Regions from separate parts of the Flavobacterium luteolum genome, predicted to be linked through region 2. Evidence: riboswitches for the same ligand, from Rfam matches in the RefSeq annotation. Region 2 holds a riboswitch; each other region holds the start of a gene.
What was found. A riboswitch is a leader RNA that binds a small molecule or an ion and turns the genes downstream of it on or off. The one in region 2 is predicted to bind S-adenosylmethionine.
Positions count from the first base shown of each region.

Region 1 (6,985 bases), 1.9 Mb from region 2:
CCAATGTCGTGAACATCACCTTTTACAGTTGCCATTAGGATTTTTCCGTTTCCTTGTTTGTCTCCCGCTTGTTTGCTCGCTTCAATAAAAGGCAATAAATAAGCAACGGCTTTTTTCATTACACGAGCCGATTTTACAACCTGAGGCAAGAACATTTTTCCGCTTCCGAATAAATCTCCAACCACATTCATTCCCGTCATCAAATTAATTTCGATAACCTCAATTGGTTTTGTTGCTGCCAAACGTGCTTCTTCAACATCTTCTTCAATAAAAGCGTCAATTCCTTTTACCAATGAATGTGTAATACGCTCCTGAACCGTTCCAAAACGCCATTCCTGAACCACTTTTTCATCGCTCTTTGCTTCGCCCTTTACATTTTCTGCAAAATCCAAAAGTCGTTCTGTCGCATCGTCGCGTCTATCTAAAATTACGTCTTCAACGTGTTCTAATAAATCTTTCGGAATATCATCGTAAATCGTCAACATTTCCGGATTTACGATTCCCATCGTCATTCCGTTTTTAATTGCGTGGTATAAAAATACCGAGTGCATCGCTTCACGAACCGTATCGTTTCCTCTAAAAGAAAACGAAACGTTGCTCACACCACCGCTTATATGTGCATGAGGAAGATTCTCGCGAACCCATTTTGTTCCTCTAAAGAAGTCCAAAGCGTTTAATCTATGCTCTTCCATTCCCGTTGCAACCGGGAAAATATTCAAATCGAAAATAATATCCTGCGGAGGAAATCCTACTTTGTTCACCAAAATATCATACGAACGCTGACAAATCTCCACACGACGATCGTAATTATCAGCTTGACCAACTTCGTCAAAAGCCATAATAATTGCCGCTGCTCCGTAACGTTTAATTAATTTAGCATGGTGAATAAAAGCTTCTTCGCCTTCTTTTAACGAAATCGAGTTAACAACGCTTTTTCCTTGTACTACTTTCAGACCGGCTTCGATGATTTCCCATTTCGAACTGTCGATCATAATTGGCACTCTCGAAATATCTGGTTCTGCCGCAATTAAATTCAAAAATTTAGTCATCGCAGTAACACCGTCAAGCATTCCTTCATCCATATTAATATCGATGATTTGTGCTCCACCTTCTACCTGCTGTCTTGCAATATCAAGCGCCTCGTCATATTTCTCTTCCTTGATTAATCTCAAGAATTTTCTTGAACCTGTTACGTTTGTACGCTCACCAACATTCACGAAAACACTTTCGGGCGTAATAATCAACGGTTCTAATCCTGATAATACAAGGTCTCTTCTTTTTTCTGTCATTTCTTTTTAAGTTACTAAGATCCTGAGATTCTAAGGTTCTAAGTTTTTTATTCTATTTTCTTTCCTGCGAGGTTTTTAAAACCTTGTAGGCATTTATGTTTATTATTTTGGGCGTGTCCTTCGGCCGGGCTATCCGTTACAAGTCCTCGACCAATTCCGTTTCACTGCATTGTTCTGCGGGCTTTTCACTTCTATCCCTCACGCGAGTAAGGTTGCATTTTTATAATGTTAAACAGTAATATTTTTATCTCAATTACTTACTATAGAGAAATTTCGTTTAATGATCGAAGTAACTCTTTTATATTATTTTTTGCTGAAACTTCATTAGCTAATCGGAGTCTCTTTGTCCCAATAAGAGCATCTGATATTTTAGCGCTACCCGATTGTTTAATGTTCTTACTAAATTTTAATTCATTTTTGTTATACAACTTATATTCTATTGCAGTTTTGACTGTAAAAGTCGCACCAAAAAAAGGCTGATCAACAGAAATTAAATTAATTTCAAGAACCCAATCCTCATTATTTGTAATAGAATCTATTTTAGAAAACACTTCCGACTCAATAACAGATTTTTTAAATGCCTCTCCAAAATTTTCATTAGAAATCTTAGACGTCCATAATGGATTTGTTTTTTTTCCACCTGTAACAGATCTAATGAAAATCTTATCTCCAATTTTCTTTTCCGCTTTATAATCTTTAACTGTCATTCCTTCAATGGTCGCTGACGAAGCGCATTGTGCAAGTAAAGTTGAAAGAAGAACTAATAAAACCAGATATTTAAATTTCATATAATATTTCAAAAAATTAAACTATACTGTTACCGGTGCAACTCTCGGTTTATAATCCTTTGCAACCTCAGCCATTAATCGAATATGATCTGGAGTTGTTCCGCAACAACCTCCGATGATATTAATTAAATTATCCTCTAAATATTCTTTGATGAAGGCCTGTGTCTGTTCTGGCGTTTCATCATATTGTCCGAAAGCATTTGGCAGTCCTGCATTTGGATGTGCAGAAACATTAAAACTTGTGTTGTGCGCTAATGTCTTTAAATACGGTTTCAGCAAATCGGCTCCAAGGGCGCAATTGAAACCTACACTCAATAACGGAATATGCGAAACTGAAATCAAAAATGCCTCTACAGTTTGTCCAGAAAGTGTTCTTCCTGAAGCATCGGTAATTGTTCCTGAAACCATGATTGGAATATCAAGATTGCGTTCTTCTTTTACTTCTTCGATTGCAAAAAGTGCTGCTTTTGCATTTAATGTATCGAAAATTGTTTCTACTAAAAGCAAATCACATCCACCATCTATTAACGCCTCAGCTTGCTGTTTGTATGCAATTCGTAAATCGTCAAACGTTACGGCTCTGTAACCTGGATCGTTTACGTCTGGCGACATACTTGCTGTACGGTTTGTCGGTCCAATTGACCCCGCTACGAAACGTGGTTTTTCCGGATTTTTTGCGGTAAACTCATCGGCAACCTCGCGTGCGAGTTTTGCCGATTCGTAGTTTAATTCATAAACCAAATCTTCCATGTGATAATCAGCCATACCGATTGTCGTTCCTGAAAAAGTGTTGGTTTCTACGATGTCAGCACCAGCTTCATAATACGCGGCGTGTACATCGCGAATCGCTTGTGGTTGTGTTAGGGATAGTAAATCGTTGTTTCCTTTTAACGGATGCGGAAAATCTTTGAAACGCTCTCCTCTAAAATCTTCTTCCGAGAAATTATAGCGTTGCAACATCGTTCCCATTGCTCCATCAAGGATTAGGATATTTTTTTTTATTGCTTCTTGAATTGTTATTGCCATGTTTTTTTGTTTTAGCTGCTAAGACGCTAAGGTTCTAAGATGCTAAGTTTTTTTATTATGATTGTGAAGTTTAAACCTATCGGTTTTTACTTCGGATATTTTTTCACATTAATTCCAAAAGTGCACTATTGCTGGCTCATTAGCCCCGATTGAAGTGGAAATCATTTTGCTTTTTTCTTTAAAAAACAAAATGATTGCAACGAAAAGCGGGAACTATTGACTGCAAAAATGCCCCAATGATTCGCTCCTGATACAGAATCTGTTTCAGTAAATATTGTATGTTGTCTGGAAAAGTTTTGAGAAATACGAGTATGTATTTGTGTTATCTATCTTTAATACTGGAAAATTAGTAAAAAGTAGAATTTAGCACCTTCTTTATGATAAAGGGTTGCTAAGGTTTCATCGGGTCTATCCCTCCGCCTTTCGTGATAACTGACAATAATTTTAAGAACAGTGCAAAGGTATGAAATAGGGTTTCGATTTGCAAATGTTTTTTTTCTAAGGTTCTGAGGTACTTAGGTGCTAAGGTTCTTAGGTTTTATCTTTTGCTTGATTTAGCTCCGGAGGAGCATAATATTTATAGAAAACAATTTACACAACGCAACAGCTCCAGCGGAGCGACATATATTTCGCTCCGCTGGAGCTTTTGCAAACGAATAATTTATTTTCTATAAATATGTCATCCCTCTGGAATTATTCATAGTAATTAAAAAAGCCCAAACTTTAAAAAGTTTGGGCTTTACAATATTTAAAAACCTTAACGCCTTAGTCCCTTAGAACCTCGGCACCTCAGATTAAACAATCGCTTTTACAACTGCTTTTGGTGCTTCTTTACGAGTTCCATCAAAACCATCTACACCTGAAACTGTTGTATATTTTAATACATATTTTTTACCTGGGTTGATGATTGAATACGCAGCTTGGCACATTAAAGTTGCTTCGTGGAAACCGCAAAGGATCAACTTTAATTTTCCTGGGTATGTATTTACGTCTCCAATTGCGAAGATTCCCGGAATGTTAGTTTGGTAATCTAATGCGTTGTTTACTTTAATTGCATTTTTCTCGATTTCTAATCCCCAGTCTCCAATTGGACCTAATTTTGGTGTTAATCCGAAAAGTGGGATGAAATAGTCACATTCGATTTTACGGTGTGCTCCGTTTTCTTCAATATCCAAAGATTCTACGTGTTCAGCACCATTGATTCCGATAACTTCTGCCGGAGTGATTAATTTGATTTTTCCAGCTGATTTTAATTCCTGTACTTTTTCTACAGAATCTAAAGCTCCTCTGAATTCGTTTCTTCTGTGGATTAAAGTTACTTCTGAAGCTACATTTGCTAAGAAGATGCTCCAGTCCAAAGCTGAATCTCCTCCTCCTGCAATAACAACTCTTTTATCTCTGAATTTCTCAGGATTTTTAATGAAGTATTTTACTCCTTTATCTTCATAAAACTCGATATCTTCGATAAGTGGTTTACGAGGCTCAAAACTTCCTAAACCTCCTGCGATTGCAATAACTGGTGCATGAAATTTAGTTCCTTTGTTTGATGTTACAATGAAAGTTCCGTCTTCTTGCTTTTCAACTGTTTCAGCACGTTCTCCTAAAGTAAATCCTGGCTCAAATTGTTTGATTTGCTCCATTAGTCCGTCAACTAAATCTCCAGCTAATACTTCTGGGAATCCAGGAATATCATAAATTGGTTTTTTTGGATATAACTCTGATAGCTGTCCTCCTGGTTGTGGAAGAGCATCTAAAATGTGGCATTTTAATTTTAACAATCCTGCCTCAAATACGGCAAATAAACCTGTTGGGCCTGCTCCAATTATAAGTATATCTGTTTTAATCATTATGTTGTTGTTTATAATCATTCTTAATAACGCAAAGAAACGAATAAATCCTTGTACTTTCAATGATTTTTATCATTAATTTCTTTCCGAAACCTTTTTACTCTTTATTTTTTAATGAAGAGGTAATCTCATTCATTCTTTTAACCTTTTCTTCAAAATTGCCTTTTAGCGTTTTTCGATATTCATTCAGATTTTCAACCATTTGGTTAATATCTTCCGGAATTACTTCTTCAAAAAACTCCCTTAACCTTTTAGCCGTTGTTGGTGATTTTCCGTTTGTTGAAATGGCAATTTTTACATTTCCTTTTGTTACGATTCCACCTAAATAATAATCACATAAATCTGGCGTATCAGCAATATTGCAAATCAGATAACGTTTTCTTGCTAAATCGTAAACCTTTTTATTTACTTTCAAATCGTCTGTACAGGCAATTACCATGTGACGTTTTTTGAGCATTTTCTTTTTGAACTTTTTTTCCGTCAATTTAATTGAAGGATGTTTTTCTGCTAAAACCTTAATTTCTAAATGAAAATCAGGTGCAACTACCTCAACATTAGCATTCGGACTTGATTTTAGCAAGAAAGAAAGCTTTTCCAGACCTACATTTCCTCCACCTACAATCAAGACATTTAAATTGTGAAGCTTTAGAAATATTGGATATAATTCGTTTTGTTCCATTTTAATTTAATTTCATCTAAACAAAATTAGATGATTTACCAACGAATTGTTCCAAACGGAACATATAATTCTAATGAATGGTTTCTTTTGATAGAAATTCTTCGTAAAAACCTTTTAATTTGTTGCTTTCTCGGACAACTTCGCCTAAAACGATAATTGCTGGTGAACCTAATTTCTTTTCTTTTACAACTTCTAAAATCGAATCAACAGTTCCTACGCCTACTTTTTCTTCTGCTGTTGTTCCGTTTTGGATGATTGCAACGGGTAAATTTCCTTTGTCTTCTTTTTGAAACAAATCGATGATTTGAGGCAATTTGTGCATTCCCATCAAAATCACAACAGTTGCAGAAGATTGTGCTGCCAAAGCTACATCTGAAGATAATTTTCTGTCAGAAGTTGTTCCGGTAATCGCCCAAAAGCTTTCCGAAACGCCTCTTTTAGTAATTGAAATCCCCTGACTTGCAGGAACGGCAACTACCGATGAAATTCCGGGAACTACGATGGTTTCTATTCCGAAACTCTCTGCGAATTCTACTTCTTCTCCACCTCTTCCGAAAATAAAAGGATCTCCTCCTTTTAATCGAACTACATTTCCGTAAGTCAAAGCATTATCTACAATCAGCTGATTGATTTGATCCTGAGTGTAAGCATGATTTCCGATTCTTTTTCCAACAAAAATCCTAATAGCATTTTTTGGTGCGTAATCCAGAATTTCTTCATTAGCCAAAGCGTCGTATAAAACCACATTAGCTTCAGCCAATGCTTTTACAGCTTTCAGCGTCAGTAAATCGGGATCGCCCGGACCTGCACCGACTAAAGTTATTTTGGGTTTTATATTATGCATTTGCTAATTCCTGTGCTCTGAAAGTTTCGATTTTATCAAAGAAAACAGTCGCTTGTGCAATGTAATCTTTAGCAAAAGCTTCAGATGGTTCATTTTTATTGATTTGGTAAACCAAATCTTTAAAAGTTGAGTTTAATTCTATTTTATTAGTGTCGATAAAAACAGTGTCAAACAAATCTACAATTCCTGCGTGGTGGTTTGTTTTTTGGTTTTCTGCCAATAACAATGCTTTTGCACCGTTTACAAATCCTGCATATGCATGGTAAATTGCATCTGACCATTTTTTCTCGTCGAAAGACTCCTGAGCCAAAATCAATTTTTCTTTAGCTTCAAACAATAATGTCGCTACTAAATCGATCACCACTCCGGCACATTCTCCAACTCCAACTGCTTTTACGTAATTGTCTGCATTACCCCAATCCACGAAATCGGCTTCTGTTAAATTGGTTACATCTGCGAAAGGTTTTAAGATTTCGTAGAAATATTTTTCTCCTTTTGTATCATAATAATCA
Region 1 is NZ_CP114286.1:2,654,866-2,661,850, reverse strand. It holds gene metH (methionine synthase) at 1-1,289, opposite strand, end outside; gene OZP10_RS11450 (hypothetical protein) at 1,550-2,077, opposite strand; gene OZP10_RS11445 (homocysteine S-methyltransferase family protein) at 2,099-3,103, opposite strand; SAM riboswitch class I at 3,423-3,538, opposite strand; gene OZP10_RS11440 (NAD(P)/FAD-dependent oxidoreductase) at 3,898-4,950, opposite strand; gene OZP10_RS11435 (precorrin-2 dehydrogenase/sirohydrochlorin ferrochelatase family protein) at 5,048-5,629, opposite strand; gene cobA (uroporphyrinogen-III C-methyltransferase) at 5,700-6,473, opposite strand; gene OZP10_RS11425 (HEPN domain-containing protein) at 6,466-6,985, opposite strand, start outside.
Region 1: another riboswitch for S-adenosylmethionine. It lies ahead of OZP10_RS11445 (homocysteine S-methyltransferase family protein); the one in region 2 lies ahead of OZP10_RS02860 (TlpA disulfide reductase family protein).

Region 2 (6,985 bases):
CCAGACCGCGCCGTTTGGCCAGGATGGCAATTTTATGCATCGGTAAATTTTAATTCGAATAATACAATTTGGGAAGATGCACCTGCTCTTTTCTCTTATATTTCAAATTGCCAATCTCTTTTACAACAAGGAAAAGCAGATAACGAAATTTTATTGTACTGGCCGATTTTTGATGCCTGGGACAAATACCAAAATGGAACTTTATTTTTCCAATTCAAAATTCATTCGCTATCAGAATGGCTTCACGGAACTTCTTTTTATGACACCACAAAAAACCTGATCAAAAAAGGATACAGTACCGATTTTATTTCGGACAATTTTATAGCTCAAGCTAAAGTGGTAAATGGAAACATCATTTTATCAGGCGGAAGTTATAAATCCTTGATTGTTCCAGTATGTAAAAAAATGCCATTAGAAACACTTCAAAAATTAATTGAATTGAAAAAAGCAGGCGCAAGCGTTATATTTGAAGGTTTACCAGAGTCTGTTCCTGGATTATATGATTACAAAAATCGAGAACAAAAGCTCAAAAAAATACTATTAGACAATCAATCTCTAGTTTCGTCTGAAGACATTTTCAAAGCTTTAGAAAACAAAAATATTAAACCCGAAAGTCTTGTAAATACTGGATTAAAATTCATTAGAAGAGATATTGACGGAGAAAAAATATATTATATCGTCAATCATACCAAAGAAACAATAGATGATTTTATTCCGATTGAGATTGCAGATAAGGAAGTCCTTATTTTAGATCCGTTAACTAAGGAATACGGAAATGCCATTGTCCATAAAAAAGACCACAATACATTTGTAAAACTAAAAATTGAGCCTGGCCAATCTTTCTTTTTAAAGACAGAAAAAATCGCATCTCAAAAAAAATGGCTTTACTATGAATCTGATTCTAAAACATTTCCATTGCAAGGAGATTGGAAAATTACTTTTGATAAAGGCGGACCAAAATTACCTCAAAGTACTGTTGTTTCTAATTTAGAATCGTGGACAAAATTAAATCCAGATGCTGAAGCTTTTTCTGGCTCTGCAACTTATACGCTTCAGTTTGAAAATCCCAACCCTACAGTACAAAACTGGAGTTTAAATCTGGGGGACGTTCGCGAAAGCGCAAAAATTTGGATCAACAATGAATTTGTCGGCACACTTTGGTCAATTCCATATAAACTGCAGATTAAAAATCTAAAATCAGGGAAGAACACCTTGAAAATTCAAGTGACCAATCTTCCTGCCAATAGAATTAGAGATATGGAGCTGAAAGGTAAAGAATGGAAAATTTTCTACGAAATAAATATGGTGGATAAAGATTATAAAAAATTTGATGCCACAAAATGGAATCCGATGCTATCAGGACTTTTAGGCCCTGTAACGCTAACTCCTCTGAAAGAACAAAACTAACAGCCAAAAATAAAAAATGAAGAAATTACTATTACTCTCCGCACTTTCTATTTTTTCTATAAAAAGTCTGTCCGCACAAGATTTAACGGATAAGAAGCAAATTCTAAAGCAGATGATTCTTGCCAATGATTATTTTATGCAGAAATGGCCAGACACTGGAAAAACGATTATAACCAATAAGGAAAGATCAAGCAATATCTGGACTCGCGCTGTTTATTATGAAGGTTTAATGGCGCTTCATGAGATTTTTCCAAAAGATACATATTGTGATTATGCTTACGCTTGGGCTGAATTTCACAAATGGGGATTCAACAGTGGCAACACAACTCGAAATGCCGACAATTACTGCGCCGCGCAAACGTATATTGATTTGTATAATTTGGAGCCTGAATCGAAAAAACTAAAAAATACAAAAATAAATATCAATATGCTGCTCAACACCCCTCAAATCAATGATTGGTCGTGGATCGATGCTATACAAATGGGAATGCCGGTTTTTGCGAAATTGGGTGTTTTAGAAAAAGATAATCGCTATTTTGAGAAAATGTATGATATGTATATGTATTCAAGAAATAAACATGGAGACAACGGACTTTACAACGCGAAAGAAGGTTTATGGTGGCGTGATGCCGATTTTGATCCTCCGTATAAAGAACCGAATGGTAAAAATTGTTATTGGAGCCGCGGAAATGGTTGGGTAATTGCCGCTTTGGCAAAAGTACTGGCTATAATTCCAGAAAATGCGCCTCACAGAGAACAATATGTAAAAGATTTAAAAGCAATGGCGACAGCGCTGGTGCCGATTCAGAGAGCTGATGGTTTTTGGAATGTCAGTCTTCATGATTCGACCAATTTTGGAGGAAAAGAAACTTCTGGAACTGCACTATTTGTATATGGAATGGCATACGGCGTAAATAACGGAATTCTAAAAAAAGAAACGTATTTACCTGTAATTGAAAAAGCTTGGAAAGCAATAACAACAGAAAGTCTTCACGAAAATGGTTTTTTAGGTTATCTGCAGTCAACAGGAAAAGAACCTAAAGACGGACAACCGCTTTCTTACGATAAAATACCCGATTTTGAAGATTATGGTTTAGGATGTTTTCTGCTTGCTGGTTCTGAAATTTATAAAATGAAGAATTAAAATAGTTTTAAAAACCCGACAGTCCAGAAACTTGGAGATAAAACCTGTCGGGTTTAATACTTAACTAACTATACTTAAACTAACTTAAACCATTCATTTACTTCTCTTGCGATGGTATCTTTAATTTCCGGATTCTCAAATTCATTCGAAACTGGATTATATTCATAATCTTTTTTCCATTTCTTATAATTTACAGCTACTTTTTCAATCGCATCGCAGATATAAAAAAGCTCTTCATTGGTTGTAATTGGATGCAGTGATAAACGAACCCAACCTGGCTTATTGGTCTGATTTCGTTGCAATAATTCATTTGTAATTTTTGCCGATTTCTTTTCATTGATATTAAACAAATAATGTGCATAAGTACTTGCACACGACCAGCCTCCACGTACCTGAATTCCGAAACGGTCATTTAAAAGCCTAACGATTAAATTGTAATGAATATCTTCAATTACAAATGAAACACAGCCAATTCGCTCTGTGGTTAAATCTCCCAAAATAGATAATCCTTGTACTTTTTGAAGTCTTGAAAAACAAAGATCAAGCAGTTCTTTCTCTCTTTCCCTAATTTTCTCCACACCCATTTGCTCTTTTAATTCTAAAGCCAACGCCGTTCTAATAACTTGCAGAAAACCTGGAGTTCCACCATCTTCTCTCACTTCTATCACATCACTGTAACAATATTTCCCTAACGGATTAGTCCATTTTACATTTCCTCCGCCTGGATTATCTGGAAAATCAGATTGGTATAATTTTTCATTAAAAACCAAAATACCGCAGGTTCCTGGTCCGCCTAAAAATTTATGTGGCGAAAAGAAAATTGCGTCCAATTGTTCGTCTGGATCTTTTGGATGCATATCAATTTTAACATACGGCGCCGAAGCTGCAAAATCTACAAAACAAAGTCCGCCGTTTTGATGCATGATTTTGGCCAATTCATGATAAGGCGTAATAATTCCGGTAACATTCGAACAAGCTGTAAACGAACCAATTTTCAAACTTCTGTCTGCATATTTTTTAATTGTTGCAGCAAGAACTTTTGGGTCAACCAAATTATTCTCATCAGGTGGCAAAATCACAACTTCGGCATTGGTTTCATACCACGAAACCTGATTAGAATGATGCTCCATATGTGTGATGAAAACGACAGGTCTGTCTTCTTCAGATTTTGTTCGAAGCGCCATAATACGCTGCAGTTTCGATAAAGCTGCCGTCATACCGCTTCCTGTAGTTACTAAAACATCAGATTCATTTGCATTAACCGATTTTTTAATAATATCTCTTGCATGCTGATAGGCATAAGTAGAGGTTTTTCCTGTCTGACTTGAAAGTGAATGCGTATTGGCAATCATTGGACCAATTTTATTGAGCATTATATCTTCGATTGGATGGTATAATCTTCCGCTGGCAACCCAGTCTGCATAAACTAAATTTTGTTCTCCGTAAACCGATTCGAAAGTATGGTCAATTCCTACTGTATTTTCTCTAAACTTAGAGAAGTAACACTCAGGTTCTGTTGGTTTTGTTGTTGGCTCAATAGCATTCATATCCTATATCATTTTAATTAACTAAATTGTATTTGCAAGTGTTTTATTCTTCTTTTTGTCATTTCGAAGGAGGAGAAATCACACATGTAACTCGACAAAGATTGACGACTTTCTATATGGATTCTCTAGTGTGATTCCTCGTTCCTCGGAATGACAAGATTGCGTATTTCTTTATTAAATTTTATTCTCTAAAAGTCTTTTTAGCGTAGCTTGCAATTCTTCTCCGTGCAGGTTTTTGGCAACGATTATTCCTTTAGAATCTACTAAATAATTCCCCGGAATAGCTCTAACTCCATATAATTTGGCAACGGCACTGTTCCAGAAAAGTAAGTCAGAAACATGTGTCCAGGTTAAATTATCATCCTTGATTCCTTTAATCCAGTTTTCTTTCTTTTTATCTAGAGAAATCCCTACGATGTTGAATCCTTTATCATGAAATTCTTTGTAAGCAGCCACAATATTCGGATTTTCTCTTCGGCATGGACCGCACCAAGAAGCCCAAAAATCGACCAAAGTGTACCCTTTTAAATTATCATAAAGGCGAACTGGCTTTCCGTCAGGATCATTGGCTGTAAAATCAGGGGCTTTTTTACCTACTGCTAATCCGTCTAAAACAATAGCCAACTCTTTTAATTCTTTCACGTAAGTAGTATTCTGAAGACTTTTATCCAGCAGAGCAATATTTTGTGTAATCTGCTCTGGCGTTAATCTATAAGACCAGTTTCTGTACAATACATAAGCAGAAACAATAGATTTTGGATTTTCTGTTATGAATTTGCTGATTTCTACATCTTTGCCCTTTTTGTAGGTTTCGAATAAATCTTGAGAAGCCGAACCTTCAACTACAGAAGCGGTATAATATTTCTTTGGACTCAGTTTTACCGAAATTGGATCTTTTTCAAGGAAAACATATAAAGGCGAGCTTTCTGTATTGACGCTTAAACCGTATAATTCTGGTGTTTTTACTTTTGTTTTAAAACTAAAATTTCCATCTTTTACCTTTGCCGAATCTATCTTAGTAAACATTTTATTGTGAAACTTCTGCAAGTAAACATATTGTGCCACTGTATCGACAACAGTTCCTTTTAATTGTAAATTACTTTCCTGCGCCTGAGTTTGAACGGCTCCAAGAAACAAAGCAAAACCTAATAGTATTTTTTTCATTTTATTTTTAGTTTTTAAGATTAGACAAAAGAATTTCAGGCCAATGCCAAAGGACATTAGCGGATTTTAATTATTTAAAGAAGGAAATTTGGTAGAACTAATCTATTCTCGCTAGAAAAAGGCAAAGCTGTTTTCTTCGAAAATGGAATTCAAAAGCTCATAACCTGCGTACAAAATTGTTTCTGCTTTCATTTAAAAAAAATAAAGATTTAACGTTGATGAACTTAAACAGATTTAAGGATGAAATCTTTTCTTATCTGCCCGCATAAAGCGGAAGGATTTAGCACCTTGTTCGGCAACAGGTTGCTAAGACGTCAATGGGCCTATTCCCTCAGTCTTTCTGGATAAGTATCATTTTATAATTTTTCTGATACAAATATATATTAATTCTACCGAATTAGTCAAGTTTAATTTGTGTTTTTTATTTTTTTATTAAAAAAAATAGCATTCACAAAAACACAACATTATAAAAATCAATAGATTAAAATAAATTTATTTTTATTTACAAACTCCTTTTTATAAAAGAAATTCATACTTTTTTTGCATGGAAAAGCAAAGTATTTTACTTATTCAGCAGTAAACACATGGAGAAATTTATTTTTTTCTAGATCGAAAAGTGATTTTTTTAATCCCTTATCAAGGTTTGAAGTAATCGATCCAAGAACCTTTTTTAGATCCTTAAAATCAGTTGGTTTCACAAAATAGCATACAGCACCAAGATTTGCTGCCGCTTCTAAATCGTTTTTATGTGAAGAAGTAGAAATCATAACGACTGGAATTCCTTTATAATTCTCATTCAATTTCAGCCTTTTCAAACATTCCCACCCATTCATTATAGGCATATTCAAATCCAGAAAGACAATCCCTGGAATTTCTTCTTGTTTTTCGAGTAATTTTAGTGCTTCGCTTCCATTTTCGGCACAATGACAAATAATACTTTTATCTATATCTGCCAGCGCTTCACAAAACATTTCTGCATCATCCTGATCATCATCTGCCAATAAAATTATCTTTTTCCCCATAGGTTTTAATTAAATGTCTTTTTCTTTTTGTTCAAATGGCAGTGTTATGCTAAAAACTGCTCCTTTATCAGCAATTCCTGTCGCAGTAATACTTCCTCCATGTCGTTCGGCAATTTTTTTACAGAGAGACAAACCTAAGCCTGTTCCTTCGTAACGATCTTTGGAATTTAAGCGGGTAAAAGTTTCAAAAATACGTCCGGTTTGATTGTCTTCAAATCCAATTCCGTTATCTTCTACCGTAATTACCGCTGCTCTTCTTCCGTCTTCAATTTGTTCATTTGCCTTAATAGTGATTTGGGGCGACACTTCTTCTCTAGCAAATTTAATAGAATTGTTAATCAGATTATAAAACAATTGATAAAGCAATACAGAAGCTCCTTCAACCACTGGGAGTTCTTCATAATAAATTTTACCTCCTGTTTTTTGAAGCGCGATTTCAAGGTCGCTTTCTATATTTTTAATCACTTCATTTAAATCGACAACCGTTGCTTTTTGCAAATCGGCATTGATTTTAGAGTAGGCCAACACACCGTCAATCATAGTGAACATACGGTCTGCCGCAACATGAATTCGTTCAATATATTTTGAAGATGATTCGTCTAACTGTTCGCTAAGATGATCTTCAAGACGGCTTAAAAATGTTTTGATTTTTCTAACAGGCTCTTTTAAATCGTGAGATGCAACATGTGCAAATTGCTGTA
Region 2 is NZ_CP114286.1:737,309-744,293, forward strand. It holds gene OZP10_RS02845 (glycosyl hydrolase) at 1-1,407, shown strand, start outside; gene OZP10_RS02850 (glycoside hydrolase family 88/105 protein) at 1,424-2,551, shown strand; gene OZP10_RS02855 (aminotransferase class V-fold PLP-dependent enzyme) at 2,626-4,098, opposite strand; gene OZP10_RS02860 (TlpA disulfide reductase family protein) at 4,273-5,262, opposite strand; SAM riboswitch class I at 5,513-5,613, opposite strand; gene OZP10_RS02865 (response regulator) at 5,829-6,284, opposite strand; gene OZP10_RS02870 (PAS domain-containing sensor histidine kinase) at 6,294-6,985, opposite strand, start outside.

Region 3 (6,985 bases), 1.9 Mb from region 2:
CTAGCTAAAATTAATAATTTTCTACCAACATCATTTCCGCATAAATCCTCACGCGGATCTGGTTCAGTATATCCGTTATCTATTGCTTCTTGCAAGATTTCGCTGAAAGGCGCATCTTTAGCAGAGAAATTATTAAATAAATAACTTAATGTTCCAGAGAAAACTCCTTTAATTTTCGTGATATTTTCTCCTGAAAGATGCAATAATTTAATCGTATCAATTAATGGCAATCCTGCACCAACATTGGTTTCATATAAATAATTCTTTTGGCTTTCTGCCAATGCTTTACGCAATTCCTTGTAGAAACCATAACTCAAAGTATTAGCTACTTTATTTGAAGAAATCAAATCGAAACTGCTTTCTACAAGCGGAATATAATTCTCAACAAAAGTTGCGCTTGCGGTGTTATCAATCGCAATTAAGTTCTCTAAGTGATGTTCATTCGCGTAAGCAATAATATCTTTTATGGTGTAAGCTTCGCCTTTGGTTTCAATTTCGCTTTTCCAATTGCTGTTAACACCGTATTTATTTAAAAGCAGTTTTTTAGAATTTGCTATAGCGAAAACATTCAGCTTAATGTCTTTACGTTTTTCAATTGCCGCAGCCGATTCTAAAATCTGATTGATTAAAGTTCCACCAACTAATCCGTGACCAAAAATCGCAATGTTGATTTTCTTTGAAACTCCAAAAATCTCTCCGTGAATTACGTTTAAAGCTTTATTTAATTCCTCTTTCTTAACAACCAAACTCACGTTTTTACCTGTTACTGTGTTGTTGAATAAAATCGGAACAATTTTATTTTTGATTAAAGCGGTGTATGGTTTATGGAAAGTACTTAAATCTTGACCAATAATCGAAATTACAGATACATTATCTGTTACTGTAATCTGATTTACATCTTTAGAATAAAAGTCATTTTCAAACTCTTTTTCTAATTCAACCATCGCAAGAGTAGCTTTTTCAGTTGCTACAACCAATCCGATTCCTCTTTCTGAAGAACCTTGCGAAATGATGCTCACACTGATATTGTGATCACCCATCACTTTAAAAATTCGGGCATCTACTCCCGCTTTTCCAAGTAATCCACGTCCTTCAAGATTTACAAGAGAGACATTTTCTAAAACAGAAAGTGTTTTAATTCCTTCTTTAGAAGAATCCGATGTAATTAAAGTTCCGCGATTTTCATGATTGAAAGTATTTAAAATTCGTAACGGAATATTCTTTTCCAACAAAGGAATAATCGTCTTAGCATGAAGAATTGTTGCACCAAAATTTGCCAGCTCATTTGCTTCATTGAAAGATAAATATTCAATTTTCTTGGCATCGGCAACCAAATCTGGGTTTGCCGTATAGATTCCGTCTACATGCGTGAAGTTTTGTAATTCTTCTGCATTTAAATAATTTGCGATTAACGAAGCGGTATAGTTACTGCCATTTCTACCTAAAGTAGTTGTGTCGTTGTTGTTGTTTGAGCCAATGAAGCCTGTAACTATATTAACCGTTTCGCCGTTATGTTCTTTAAAATAATTTACTACGTTTTTCTTTGAAAGCTGTTCTAAAGGCTGCGCATCGCCAAATTTAGAATCTGTTTTCAGCAAATCTCTTGTATCTACAAAATTGGCAGGAATTCCTTTTTCCAATAAAATTGCTGTCAACAATTTAGCCGAAAGCAATTCACCTTTAGACAAAATCTGATCTTTGATTTTTTTGCTGTAATCACCAATCAAGCTTACTCCTTCAAAAAGTTTGTCTAAGACATTAAATTCTTCAGATAAATCAACCTGTGGATAATCTGATATTTGATATTTTTTGAAATTTTCTAATAATTCTTTGTAACTGCCATTTTTAGCTGCAATGCTTAAGATAAACTCTAATTCGTCAGTAGCGTTTCCGCGTGCAGAAACCACAACGGCAATTTTTTCACCTTGACTTACTTTATCAGAAATGATTGAAACAACTTTGTTAAGCCCTTCTCCGTTTGCTAACGATTTACCTCCAAATTTTAATACTTTCATTTTATTTCTTTATTGTTTCTGCCTTAAAAATGTCGGCAAGTAAATGATCTAATTGTTTGTACTCGATTAAAAAAGCGTCATGTCCGTGAACCGAATCAATTTCGCTATAGAAAACATTGTCTTTAAACTTCTTCAATTCCTCATAGGTTTCAACATTTTCTTTTGCTGTAAAAAACAAATCTGAATTGATCCCGATGATATGAATTGAAGCTTTTGTTTTAGCCAATAAGTTTTCAAAACTTTCACTATTTCTAGTAATATCAATTGTTTTAAGCAACTGATTCATCAATTTATAAGAAGACAATTGGAATCTTTTCTGCAATTTTTTTCCATGATGTGCCAACCAGCTTTCTATATTAAAAATCAAAAGATCTTGATTGATTGTGCGCTGAAATTTTTCTTTGAATGATTCTGGCGATCGGTAACAAAGCATGGCATGTATTCTGGCGTCTTCAATTGGTTTCGACGAATTATTGAGAATTTGCTCTTGTAAAAAGCAATTTGCGATAAGCCAATCTGTCGATTTCCAGTCGCTCGCAATCGGAATAAGGTTTTCTGTGATATTTGGCGCTAATGCTAAGATTTCCCAAGCAATTCCGCCACCAACAGAACCTCCAATAACCGCAAAAAGCTTTTCGATATGTAAAGTTTTTACGCCTTCGATAAAAATTCTTGCAATGTCTCTTGCTGTAAAATCTAAATAGTTATCGATTAAGAAAGAATCGTTTCCGTTTCCTGGAACATCAAAAGACAAAATGGTATAAACAGCAGTATCGATGGTTTTACCTTCACCAATCAAGTCATTCCACCAGCCATTTTCGCCAGTAACTTGCGAATTTCCAGTTAAAGCATGGTTTACTAAAACAATCGGTGCGCTGTGCAAAGGTTGTCCTGCCAGCGTAAAACTTAATGGTATAGAATGATAAGTTGCACCACTTTCTGTGATGAAATCTTGAATTATAATGGGATTTGGTATATTTTCCAATTTCAAATCTGTTGTATTATTGATTTGTATATGGAAATATTAAAAAGAAAAACTAGGTTTAACTAGAAAAAATCTTGTTGTTATCTTTCCACGTTTGGCGTGGTAGAATGTAGCACCTTCTTCGTTTTACCGAAGGGTTGCTAAGGCTTCATCGGGTCTAATCCCTCGTCCTTTCTTTATAACATTTCAATACGTTTTTGAACTTAACGGTGCAAATTAACTACTATTTTCTCTAACAAACAAATTTTATCTAAAAGTGTTTGTTAAATTTCTGAGACTTATTTTAGCAAAAACTATTATACGCAAAAATTTACCGAACAAAAATGCCCAGTAAAATTAAGCAGGTTTTACCCTAGTTTATGATGCTTTTACGTTTAGATAAAAAGCGTTTCATTTTCTTTTGAATACATCAAAAACAATAAAGAGTTAGGTGCTTTTTTCTCAGCTGCTTTACCTCCCTCTGTGATTTCAGCCTCTGTTATTCCGAATCTTGGGTGAGCCAATTCGTTTATTGGTGGTGGCGGATTGTTTTTTCTAGTCCTTCTGTTTTTCAAATCTGAAATTTTTTCTGCTAAGTAGTTCAATGTGCTCATGATATTAAGTTTTAGTTAAGTTGCGTTTTATAATCTTTATTTCTCTTTTATGTTTGTGTTAAGCCCCTTTCGGGAATAAAAAAACCCTTTTGGATTTTCTAGATACCAAAAGGGTTTAAGTTTTTAAACTCATTTATACTTTTAGTATCAACAGACGTATGCGCAAATAAGCGCGACAGTAAACATCTTGTTCATCTGTAAGGATTTATTCATCTGTGATTTATATTGTATTTTATTTAAATTCTGCATTTGTTGTAAATTAAAAAGCCTCCCAAAATTTCTTGGGAGGCTTTTACTATATTATTATTGTATTCTTACAATTTTTTTAAGCAATAGACACCCCAGCCTCGGTCTTAACCGAAATGGCACAAAACATTTTGTTGACTTTTAAGTTCATTTGATTTCTAGTAGTTTTTGGGTATAACAAATATGCAAATATTTTTTTTATTACACAAATTAAATTCAAGAATTTAATTACAAAAATCGTTAAAAATCAGTTTTTTAACGACAAAAAACATCTTACAAAAACGAAAACGAAATAATAAAGGTAAAAAACTTACAAAAACAACATATTTTCCTTAACAATTCCATTTGACAAATCAATTTATCAAAGAACTTTTTTTCTTTTTTTCTAAAAATTTATAGCCAAACGGCTTCTTTAATCCTAATTCGTTCTGCAATTTTCAGAATATCCGTTATAATTCCTCTTGAAATTGCCTGTTTACATGGCGGAGCACTCTGAATTACGATTGGAATATCGGCGTACGATTTGGTATAAATTTCAAAAATGGCATCAGAACCTTTTAATTGTCCGATTGGAGAATCGACTGGTTCAGAAATTAATTTGGCTTCCAAAGTGCCTTTTTCAACATCAAATTCTCCTACATATCGAAGCACATGATTTTCTGCCTGAGTAATTTTGGCAATCTTAAAAGATTTATCGACTGCGTCTTTATTTAACACACCATTTTTTTCCAAATGTTCTTCGGTTATAAACGGCTTAATTTTAATATCTGAAAGCTCAAAATCTTTTCCAATTTCTCTAGCCAATATCAGAAGCTTTCTTGCTGTATCATTTCCTGATAAATCTTCTTTGAAGTTTGATTTCATTAAACCTAAAAGGCTTGCATCTTTTAAAACAGACGAAAACGAAACATCTTCCGATGAAAATCGATTAAAGACATAACTCAAATTATCAGAGAAAACCCCTCGAATCTTAGTGATTTTTTCTCCCGAGTAATACAAATCTCTTAAGGTTTGCAAAACAGGAATTCCAGCCTCAACAGATGTTTCATAAAAAAACTCCTTGTCATACTTTTTAAGATCTGCTCGTAGCTCTTTATATAAGTCAATCGGGAGCGTATTGGCTTTTTTGTTTACCGCTACAATATTAAATCCATTTTTGATTAACGTATTGTAATGCTTCACCAATTCATCGCTGGCTGTTGCGTCTACAGCAATCAAGTTTTCGAATTCATTTTCTTGTGCAAATTCGACAATATCTTCTACTTTAAAAGGAACAGCCAATTGTCTAAAATTGGTTTCCCAAGCATATCCAACGCCTTCTTTCTCAAAAAAAGCAACCGTAGAATTGGTTATAATTGGAAAATGAAAATCGACATTTTTACTTTCCAGAAAAAACTCCTGACTTTCTACAATTTGATTAATCAAAGTGCTTCCGATATTACCAATTCCGAAAAGGATAATGTTTATTTTAAGCTTTGACATAATTTCTAACATTTTTAATTTTTTAAAACCATATAAGTGATGTAAGTTCATTTAATATTTTTTGCATCACAAAACTAGATGCACTGTGGTGCGTCTTTACATTACGCTTCTTCTAAAATGCACTTATATTCCTTATATGATTTAAATTTTATAATGGTGTTTTTCATAAAAAATCACCTTTAGCAAAACCACTCGCTAAAGGCAATTTTTCAAACAAAAAACAAAAAAACCTAATTTTTATTGATGCTGAATTGAGAAAGCGAAACGCTCTCAAAAACAGTTTGCAAATCAGCAATTAAATCTTCAATATCTTCAATTCCGACAGACAGACGAATCAAATCTTTAGAAACTCCAGTTTCTATTTGCTCTGATTCTGTTAATTGCTGGTGTGTCGTACTTGCAGGGTGAATAATCAGTGATTTTGTGTCACCAATATTAGCCAGCAGAGAGAATAGTTTTGTATCATCTACCACTTTTTTGGCCGCATCAAAACCACCTTTTAATCCGAAAGTGATAATGCCGCTTTGGCCTTCTGGCAAATATTCTTTAGCCAGATCATGATATTTGTTAGATTTTAAACCTGGATAATTTACCCAAACTACCTCATCTTGTTTCTCTAACCATTCGGCTAGCGCCAAAGCATTTTCACTATGTTTCTTGATTCGGATTGGAAGCGTTTCTAATCCTTGAATAATCTGAAAAGCATTAAATGGACTCAAAGCAGAACCAAAATCACGCAGTCCTTCAATTCGAGCTTTTGCAATAAAAGCTGCATTTCCTAAGGCTTCATGATATACTAATCCGTGGTATCCTGCAGATGGCTCGGTAAATTCTGGGAATTTTCCGTTTGCCCAATCAAAGTTTCCAGCATCAATGATAACGCCTCCTAATGAAGTTCCGTTTCCTGCGATATATTTTGTTAAGGAATGAATTACAATATCGGCACCATATTTAATTGGGTTTAATAAATAAGGTGTCGCAACTGTATTGTCTACTATAAATGGTACTTTGAATGCTTTGGCTTCTGCCGAAATTGCTTTTAAGTCTAATACATCTAATTTTGGATTTCCTAGAGACTCAACAAAGAAAGCTCTTGTATTTTCTTTTGCTGCTTTTGTAAAGTTTTCAGGTTTTGAAGGATCTACAAATGTGGTAGTAATTCCTAATCTTGGCAAGGTAACTTTTAGAAGATTATAAGTCCCTCCGTATAAACTGTTTGAAGCTACGATATGATCTCCCGCTTTTAGCAAAGTCAACAAAGTTGTAGAAATCGCCGATGCTCCAGAAGCCGTAACAACAGCTCCAATCCCGCCTTCGAGTGCTGCCAGACGCTGTTCTAAAATGTCATTTGTTGGATTATTTAATCTGGTATAAATAAATCCGGCTTCGGCAAGACCAAATAAATTGGCTGCATGATCGGCGTTATTAAACACATATGATGATGTCTGGTAAATAGGCACGGCTCTAGTTCCTGCGTTTTTAGCTACGTCGTGTCCTGCGTGTAATGCGTTTGTTGCAAATTTTTGTGTGCTCATGATTTTTAAGTTTTTAGGTATTGTTAATACGTTTTATATTGTAATTGATATTGATTTTTAAAATTGATTTAAGCTAAAATATCTTCGGCTTCTTCTTCAAGATCATATAAATGAAATAGTAATGATTTT
Region 3 is NZ_CP114286.1:2,636,468-2,643,452, reverse strand. It holds gene thrA (bifunctional aspartate kinase/homoserine dehydrogenase I) at 1-2,015, opposite strand, end outside; gene OZP10_RS11360 (alpha/beta fold hydrolase) at 2,017-3,000, opposite strand; SAM riboswitch class I at 3,078-3,185, opposite strand; gene OZP10_RS11355 (hypothetical protein) at 3,375-3,593, opposite strand; gene OZP10_RS11350 (homoserine dehydrogenase family protein) at 4,233-5,321, opposite strand; gene OZP10_RS11345 (O-acetylhomoserine aminocarboxypropyltransferase/cysteine synthase family protein) at 5,552-6,856, opposite strand; gene OZP10_RS11340 (hypothetical protein) at 6,925-6,985, opposite strand, start outside.
Region 3: another riboswitch for S-adenosylmethionine. It lies ahead of OZP10_RS11360 (alpha/beta fold hydrolase); the one in region 2 lies ahead of OZP10_RS02860 (TlpA disulfide reductase family protein).